One region of the Mesorhizobium sp. WSM4871 genome, then DNA from elsewhere that is predicted to be linked to it. Evidence: predicted binding sites of a transcription regulator. Region 1 holds the regulator's gene; the other holds the start of a gene.
The links. The regulator LexA, encoded in region 1, represses DNA repair genes until DNA is damaged. The targets are predictions, from matches to a motif close to TGTTCNNNNTGTGTTCNG.

Region 1 (4,210 bases):
TCAAGTTGGCGGCGCCGAGGGCGAAATCGCCGCGGCCCTGATCGTCGGCGTGCGCGCCGGTATCCCGGAAAAGATCAACGAGGCGATGCGGCGCACCGGCATCTACCACATCATTTCCATCTCCGGCCTGCATATGGCGCTGGTCGCCGGTACGGTCATGGCGCTGCTGCGCGGCGCCTTCGCGCTGTTTCCCGATTTTTCCTCGCGCCGGCCGATCAAGAAATACGCGGCCGCGGCCGCACTCTTTTCGATCGCGGCCTATCTCGTCATTTCTGGCGTGGTGGTCGCGGCCGAGCGCAGCTTCATCATGCTGGCGGTGATGCTGATCGCGGTGCTCTTCGACCGGGCAGCACTGACCATGCGCAATCTGGCGATTTCGGCGATTGCCGTCATCCTGGTGTCGCCGCACGAGGTGGTCGGCCCGAGCTTCCAGATGTCGTTTGCCGCGACCGCCGCACTTGTCGGCGCCTATGCCGGCTGGTCCGATTACCGTGCAGGCAAGGTCACCACGCCACCGCCACGACGATCGCTGCCTGGTTTCGTCACGCGAAAATTCCTGGCTGCGATGGGCGGCCTCGCCATGACCTCCATCATCGCCGGCGGCGCAACGGCGCTTTTCGCCATCTGGCACTTCCAGCGCGTCTCGCCGCTCAGCCTGTTCGCCAACCTGGCCGTCATGCCTGTTGTTTCGCTGGTGGTCATGCCTTTCGCGGTTCTCAGCGCGTTGGCGATGCCGTTCGGCGCCGACGGCCCTTTCCTCTATGTGATGGGCAAAGGGCTCACGGCGATGATTGCCCTGTCCGGCTGGATATCGCAGCGCTCGCCGATCGATGCGGTCGGGCTGATTTCGCGTCAGTCCGTCCTGCTGGTGACGATCGCCCTTGTCATCGCGACCATGGCGACGACCCGGCTACGGCTCGCGGCCCTTCCTTTCGCGCTCGCCGGACTGCTGACGATTTCCCACACCCGCACGCCCGACGTCCTGATCTCGGAGGACGGGCATCTGGTGGCGCTGTCGATCGGGAACGGCGAACTTGCCATCAACCGGGTACGTTCGAACGTGTTTACCACCGACAACTGGAAGCATGCGCTGGTATCCGAAACCATCGTCGAACCGGAGACGTTCGCCAAGGGCGACGCTCAGTTTGACATAACCGATCCGGCCGAATTGCCGCCGGGCGCGCCGTTCTACTGCACAGAAGGCCTGTGCATAGCCAGGCATCCGTCGGGCGCTATCGTCGCGCTCGCCGACGACCGCAAGACCGCCCGGCCAGCCTGCGCCTTTGCCGACCTGATCGTCATCGACGATGCCACCGCCTACGATCCCTGCCGCAATCCGCTGATCCTTGTCGTCACCAAACGGCAGCTTGCCCGCGCCGGCAGTGCCGCCGTCTTCTTCAACCCGCAATCGGCGACCATGCGTGCAGAAATCCGCTTCGCCGTCGAAGCGCCATATCGGCCATGGCATACCCAGCGAAAGTTTTCGCGCGAGGCGAGGGGGCTGCCGCCATACCGCAAGCCCGAGAAATCCAAGCCGTCTGTGGTTCAGTAACGCCGGATCAAACCGACGAGCTTGCCTTGCACCTTGACGCGGTCCGGCCCGAAGATGCGCGTCTCGTAGGCCGGGTTGGCGGCTTCGAGTGCGATCGAAGCGCCCTTGCGGCGGAACCGTTTCAGCGTCGCTTCCTCCTCGTCGACCAGCGCCACGACGATCTCGCCAGGCTGGGCGGTGTCGGCATTGCGGATGATGACCGTGTCGCCGTCGAAGATGCCGGCTTCGATCATCGAGTCGCCCTTGACCTCGAGCGCGTAGTGCGCGCCGCCTGTAATCATGTCCGGCGGTACCGAGATGGAGTGCGTCTGGTGCTGGATGGCGTCGATCGGCACACCCGCGGCGATGCGGCCCATCACCGGAATGGACACCGCGGCAACGGCGTCGTCATTGTTGCCGGCGGAAGGCATTCGCGATAGCGCCGGCTTGATCTGCCGTCCGAGGTTACCCTGCCCGGAATTGTTTTGGCCAAGGCTGCCCTGAATGACGCTCGGCGAGAATTTGCGCGCCGCATTGAGGCCAGGGGCAATCGAGTCGGGAAGACGCAGCACCTCCAGCGCACGAGCGCGATTCGGTAGCCGGCGAATGAAGCCGCGTTCCTCCAGCGCCGTGATCAGCCGATGGATCCCGGATTTGGAGGCGAGATCGAGCGCTTCCTTCATCTCGTCGAACGAGGGCGGAATGCCGCTTTCCTTCATCCGTTCGTGGATGAACATAAGCAGTTCATGTTGCTTGCGTGTCAGCATCGCGGCCCCCAAAACAGAATCAGAAAAACAAACCCAGAACAAACACTATCTGTTCCAGTTGTGTTCCGCAACCATTTAAAGTTTAATGAATGTGTTGACGTTTTGTTCAGCGTAGCATCAGCACGCTGCAGGCAGCGCCGGCCGCGGCGACGGGAGCGAAAGGCTCACGCACGATCAGCCCATTGGCGTCGGCCAGCATTCTTAGCATCGAGGAATCCTGGATGCCGAACGGCGTCGCCTTGAACGATCCGGCCTCTTCGGTCACCACGGCGCGCACATAATCCTGCCTGAGATCGTTCGCCGGCATTGCGGCGCCGAGCCGCGCCTCGCGCATGTCCTGCCGATACGCCCGGCCGCCGAGCCGCGCCAGCAGCGGCTTCAGAAAAAGCTGCGTGCAGACCAGGCTCGCCACCGGGTTGCCGGGCAGGCCGATGCATCTGACAGTGCCCAGCCGCCCGGACATCAGCGGCTTGCCGGGGCGCATGGCGATCTTCCAGAAATCGAGCGTCATGCCTTCGCCGGTCAGCACGTCATGGACGAGGTCGTGGTCGCCGACCGAAGCGCCGCCGAGGGTGACGAGGACATCGGCGCCGGCGGCGACCGCCTTTTTCACCAGAGTGGCGATCGCTTCCTTGCGATCCGCGGCGATGCCGAGATCGAGGGCATTTGCACCGACCGACCGGGCTGCGGCGGCAACGCCATAGGCATTGGACGAGATGATCTGGTCGGGCCCGAGGTCGCTGCCCGGCGGCAGCAATTCGTCGCCGGTGGCGATGATGGCGACCAGGGGCCGTTTCACCACGCTGACACGCGGATGATTGGCCGAGGCTGCCAGCGACAATGCGGCCGGATCGAGCAGGCGGCCCTTCTCCAGCAGGACATCGCCTTTCGAGAAGTCGAGCCCCAGACGGCGTATGTTTCGCCATTCCGGCGTCGGCTCGGTCACTTCGATGCTGCCGCCGCCGAGATCCCTGGCGTTCTCCTGGATAACGATGGTGTCGGCGCCGGCGGGAAGCGGCGCTCCGGTAAAAATGCGCACGGCTTGCGCCGGACCGACAGTGCCTTCGAAGCCACGACCGGCCGGCGCCATGCCGATCACCGAAAGCCTGGCGGGTGCGGATGTGACATCGGCGGCCCGCGCCGCATAGCCGTCCATGGCCGAGGCATTGAAGGGCGGCTGGGTGCGCAGCGCCATCACGGGCTCGGCCAATACCCGGTCAGCCGCGTCCATCAGCGCAACGCTTTCGGCTGGTAGCGCCGTCGCACCGTCAAGGAGGCGTTCGAGCGCCTCCGCCACCGGGACCAGCGCCATTTAAGAACCTGCCTTGTAGTCGCCGGACTTGCCGCCGGTCTTTTCCACCAGCCGGACGCCGGAGATCACCATGGCGCGGTCGACCGCCTTGGCCATGTCGTAGATCGTCAGGCAAGCGACCGAGGCCGCGGTCAGGGCTTCCATCTCGACGCCGGTCTTGCCGGTGACGCGGACCAGCGCCGTGACCTTGAGGCCGGGCAGCGACTGGTCCGGTTCGATATCGATGGAGACTTTTGTCAGCAGCAGCGGGTGGCAGAGCGGGATCAGTTCATGCGCCTTCTTTGCCGCCATGATGCCGGCGATGCGTGCGGTGCCGAGCACGTCGCCCTTCTTGGCATCGCCCGCCAGGATCATTTCCAGTGTTTGCGGCCGCATCGAGACAAAACCTTCGGCGATCGCCGTGCGCGTCGTCTCCGCCTTGTCACCGACATCGACCATATTGGCTTCGCCTTGCGCGCCAAGATGGGTGAGGGCGGCTGACATCGTCAGATAACCTCTGCTGGGGCCTTGCCGGTCAACAGCGAGCGCGTTGCTGCAGCCACGTCCTGTTGCCGCATCAGGCTCTCGCCGACGAGGAACGTGCCGATGCCGCTCCTCTCC
Region 2 (4,210 bases), on a different contig from region 1:
CGAAAGCGGCGCCACCGGCAGGCGCGGCGAGACAGCCTCGTCGAGGCGGCCGAGCGCCTGGTCGAGGCGCAAGAGCAGCGTTGCGCCGAAGCGGCGGGCGAGCGGCGCGCGGGGCGCTGCCATGACGGCGCCCGCCGTGCGCAGGCCGACGCTTTCCAGGCTGGCGCGGATATCGGGCTCAATGCGCAGCGCGGCCAGCGGCAAGGGGGAAAGAAGCGCCTCCTCCTCGCCGCTCCGCACGATGTGGTCACTGGCAAACCGCGCCGCCGCCCACGCCGCACCGGGCGTGGCGGCAAGGCCGGCGCGGACGTCGAAACCCTGATGGAAAAAGCGCGACAGGATGTCGTCCAGCATCGCGCGTTCGCCGCCGAACAGATGGGTGCAGCCGGTGACATCGAGGAACAGGCCGTCGATCCCATCGATCGCCACCAGCGGGGTGTAGCGGTCGCACCAGTCGGCAAGGCCTTCGAGCAGGCGGCGATCGGCCTGCGGATCGGCCTCAACGACATCGATCGAGGGATGCATGGCGCGCGCATCGGCAATGCCCATGCCGCGCTTCAGGTGAAGCGCCTCAGCCCGCTCGTCGAGGGCCGATATGCGCTGGGCGTTGCGGTCGCGATGGCTGATCACGAGCGGTGGGTGAGATGGCGGCAGGTGATCCGACGGCCGCGAACGCCACGACCGTCCCAGACGCTGGCGCAGGATCCTTTCGGCGGCCAGATGCGGGAACCACAGGGACAGGATCCTTTGCCTCCCCGGCCCTTCTTTGCTCGAAAACATGGTCATCGGGGTTCCACTCCAGTGTGAATTGGCCAGGCAAGGCGGTGCGGCTCTTGCCGATGCCGACGGTGAAGGCGGGCCGGCCGATCGAGCCGGCGAGCGGCCCGGCGATCGTCGCGCGGCTTGCGGAAGGGGCTGTAGACACAATGAGACGCACGGGCGCGGCGGTCGGTTCGGCCTCGCCGGCCTGGCGCAGCAGGAACACCGGCCGGCCGGCCGCTTGCGCGCGGGCATGCAGGCGCCGTGTCGCGGTGAGGTCCAGCCGCTGCGGACTGCCACGGATTTCAAGGATGACGGCGGAGAGCGCCGTCATCCTCGCGGCCTCCTCGGCGACCCACAAAGCATCGACAAGCCGCGGCGCCTCGGAAAACAGCAATTCTCCGGGTTCGATGCCGAAGGAGGTTTGAAGCCCCCTGGCATAGGGAAAGCCGGCCTCGCGAAAAATTTCCGATGTGCCGATCCACAGGATGGGCAAGCGCGGCTGCTGCTGCTTCAGGATCAGGCTGACAAGCGAAAGGGCAAAGCCGGCGACAGCTCCGGCGTCACGGGTTTCAGCGCCATGGATCTCGCTGAGCGCCGCCTTCGGCAGGCCGCCGCCGAGCGCGGCATCGAGAGGCTCGGCGGTGCGCAGGAAGGCATCGGGCGGCGCCACCGCAAGGCCGCGCCGGACAATGGTCAGATCCCGTGCATCCTCGTCAGGCGGCGAGCCAACCGGGGCCGCGCCGACCGGCGCCTGCAGGCGCTCGGGCAACGTTCCCTCGATCTTCGCGATCTGGCGGCGCAGGGCAAAAACAGTCTCCCGCGCCACGGCGTTCATCGCCATGACGGTCAGCTTCCACTCACAATTGTTCCTGTTATGTTCTTATAGATTCCAGAGGGGGATCGAAGAGTCAAGCGGAGTCATGGGGAATTTATTCCTGTCTCTCCCTCGCCTACGGAGCGTCTTGGTCATTTGCCTCGCCCGGTGCGAAAGCCTATATGCCCGGGAAAGGACAAAGCATGGCCCGCATCTACAAGACCCGCACCTGGCACGCCGAGCTTTCGCCGTCGATGGAGGAAATCGAGTTCCTGGCGCTGGAGGCCTATGCCCATCTGCCAGAGGATTTCCGCAAGCTGACCGGCGAGATCGTCATCCAGATCGCCGAATTCCCGACCGACGAGATCATGGACGATCTGTCGCTGGAAACGCCCTTCGACCTGCTCGGCCTGTTCGAGGGGCGCGGCATCGCCGAACGCTGGAATCCGCAGACCGGCGAGGGGCCGAACCGCATCACGCTCTACCGCCGCGCCATCCTCGATTATTGGTCGGAGAACGAGGAGACGCTGGGCGACATCGTCACCCATGTGCTGATCCACGAGATCGGCCACCATTTCGGCCTGTCGGACGACGATATGGAGAAGATCGAAGAGGCGGCTGAGTAACGAGTGCTTGAGTGCCGCGCGCAGGTCGAGAAGTGGCGTCTCATTCCTTCGCACCCCCCTCTGTCCTGCTGGCATTCGAAGGGATGTGCTTAGTACGGCCGCCTACCAGTCGCTGAGCTTGGTGTCCGGCCCGTATTCCTGGCCCTCGACATCCTTCACCACGGCCTGGCCGCAGCGCATGGACTTGGTCTTCTTGTCATAGGCATAGGTCGGCGAGCCGAACAGGTGCCAGCCCTTGTTCAGCGCCGCCGTCACCTTGTGGCAGAAGCTGGAATCGTCCGGAGCGGACAAAAAGCGGTAGAGTTTCATTCTTCGATCCTGTCGTTTGGTTCGGGATCATGCTCGATCATGCCCCGATGGCGGCGGCCTTTGCCAGCAGTTTTTCGGCCTGCGCCAGGTGCAGCCGCTCGACCATCTTGCCGTTCAGCGCAATCACGCCCTTGCCGGCATTCTCCGCCAGCGCAAAGGCATCCTTCACCGCGCGCGCTTCGGCCACTTCCTCGGCGGACGGCGCAAAGGCGCGGTTCGCCGCCTCGATCTGGGCCGGATGGATCAGCGACTTGCCGTCGAAGCCCATTGCGGCCGCTTCCGTGCATTCGCGCGCAAAGGCATCGAGGTCGCGAAAATCGTTGGACACGCCGTCGAGCATATCGAGGCCGCCGGCGCGCGCGGCCAGCACCATCTGCATCAGCCACGGCACGAGATAGCGCCGGTCCGGCGTGGCGAGAATGCCGGTGTCCTTGACCAGATCATTCGTTCCGGCAACGAAACAAACAAGTCGCGAGGCCGGATCGCGGCCGAGTTCAGCGATGGCGCCGATGTTGAGCAGCGCCTTGGGCGTCTCGATCATTGCCCAGAGCTTGACCTCGTCCGGGGCAAAATTGTCGTCGAGCACATCGCCGGCTTCCAGGATGTCGCGCGGCGTGCCGACCTTGGGCAGAAGGATGCCGTCGGGCTCGCACTTGGCCACGGCCAGCAGATCATCGGCGCCCCACTCGCTGGACAGCGCGTTGATGCGCACGATCATCTCGCAACGCCCGGGACGGTTGGCGAAAATGCCAGCCAGTCTTTCCCGCGCGGAAATCTTGTCGGCCGCAGCAACGGCATCCTCGAGATCGATGATGACGGCATCGCAGGCCAGCGACGGCAGCTTGGCCAGCGCCTTGTCGTTCGAGGCCGGGATGTAGAGCACCGAGCGGCGCGGGCGATAGGTTTGCGTCATGTCCGATCTATGCCGCCTGAGGCCGGCTGAGGCAAGCATGCAGGCAATTGCTTCGGGTTCGAATCTCCGCCGGCGTTGGTGATTGGCGAAAGCCGAAGCCGCATCCGATCTCCCCCCTTGCGGGGGAGATGTCCGGCAGGACAGAGGGGGGTGGGAAGGATCGCTACTTCGGCTTGAGCATTCCCAACCGAGATTCAACCTGAAGGCATGGCTGCGATTTGGTTGATACGTCGGCGGGACAGCACCCCCCCTCTGCCCTGCCGGGCATCTCCCCCGCAAGGGGGGAGATTGGCAGCTTCACCGACATCGCCTGCACCTAAAGCGATTGCCTGCACGAAAACTGCACGCCCTTGCAGAAAATCTCCTCCGGTCCGCCCTGCCGCGTCCTTGCCGGCACGCGAAAGAGGCGGGCATGCAAGATCAAGAAAATCCCCGCTGGCGGCTGCCGTATCGGCTCCGAAACGAAGGCTGGTGGCTTGCCGACCCACCCGGGTCTCACCCTCTCGCCGCCCTCCTCCCTTTCATCCCAACGCCCGTGCCGCGATATCCCGGCCGGGCGATCACGAAAGTCCTGCCATGACATCGTATCTCACGCCGAGCTATTGCAGCCGCTTCGGCGTCGCCGTGCTGCTTGCCGCACTGGCGGATTTCCTCTTCTACGGCCAGCCCGCCGGCATCAATTTCTTCCTGTTCGCCATGCTGATCGCCGGTGCGATCGTTGCCGTGCATCCTTCGGCTCTCAGCGACATCAGGGTCTGGCGGAAGCCCGCCGCACTGCTGGTCGCG

Region 2: a site for LexA is predicted at 1,627-1,644, ahead of AC0L2H_RS17800 (ImuA family protein). Genes of this name have one in related genera too.

The regions. Positions count from the first base shown of each region.
Region 1 covers NZ_JBVVPU010000005.1:392,614-396,823, forward strand. The annotation lists gene AC0L2H_RS13660 (ComEC/Rec2 family competence protein) at 1-1,552, shown strand, start outside; gene lexA (transcriptional repressor LexA) at 1,546-2,298, opposite strand; gene AC0L2H_RS13670 (molybdopterin molybdotransferase MoeA) at 2,405-3,610, opposite strand; gene moaC (cyclic pyranopterin monophosphate synthase MoaC) at 3,611-4,093, opposite strand; gene trpC (indole-3-glycerol phosphate synthase TrpC) at 4,096-4,210, opposite strand, start outside.
Region 2 covers NZ_JBVVPU010000008.1:136,255-140,464, forward strand. The annotation lists gene AC0L2H_RS17795 (DUF6504 family protein) at 1-630, opposite strand, end outside; gene AC0L2H_RS17800 (ImuA family protein) at 572-1,603, opposite strand; gene AC0L2H_RS17805 (metallopeptidase family protein) at 1,780-2,202, shown strand; gene AC0L2H_RS17810 (DUF1737 domain-containing protein) at 2,305-2,511, opposite strand; gene AC0L2H_RS17815 (HpcH/HpaI aldolase/citrate lyase family protein) at 2,549-3,424, opposite strand; gene AC0L2H_RS17820 (DUF4153 domain-containing protein) at 4,001-4,210, shown strand, end outside.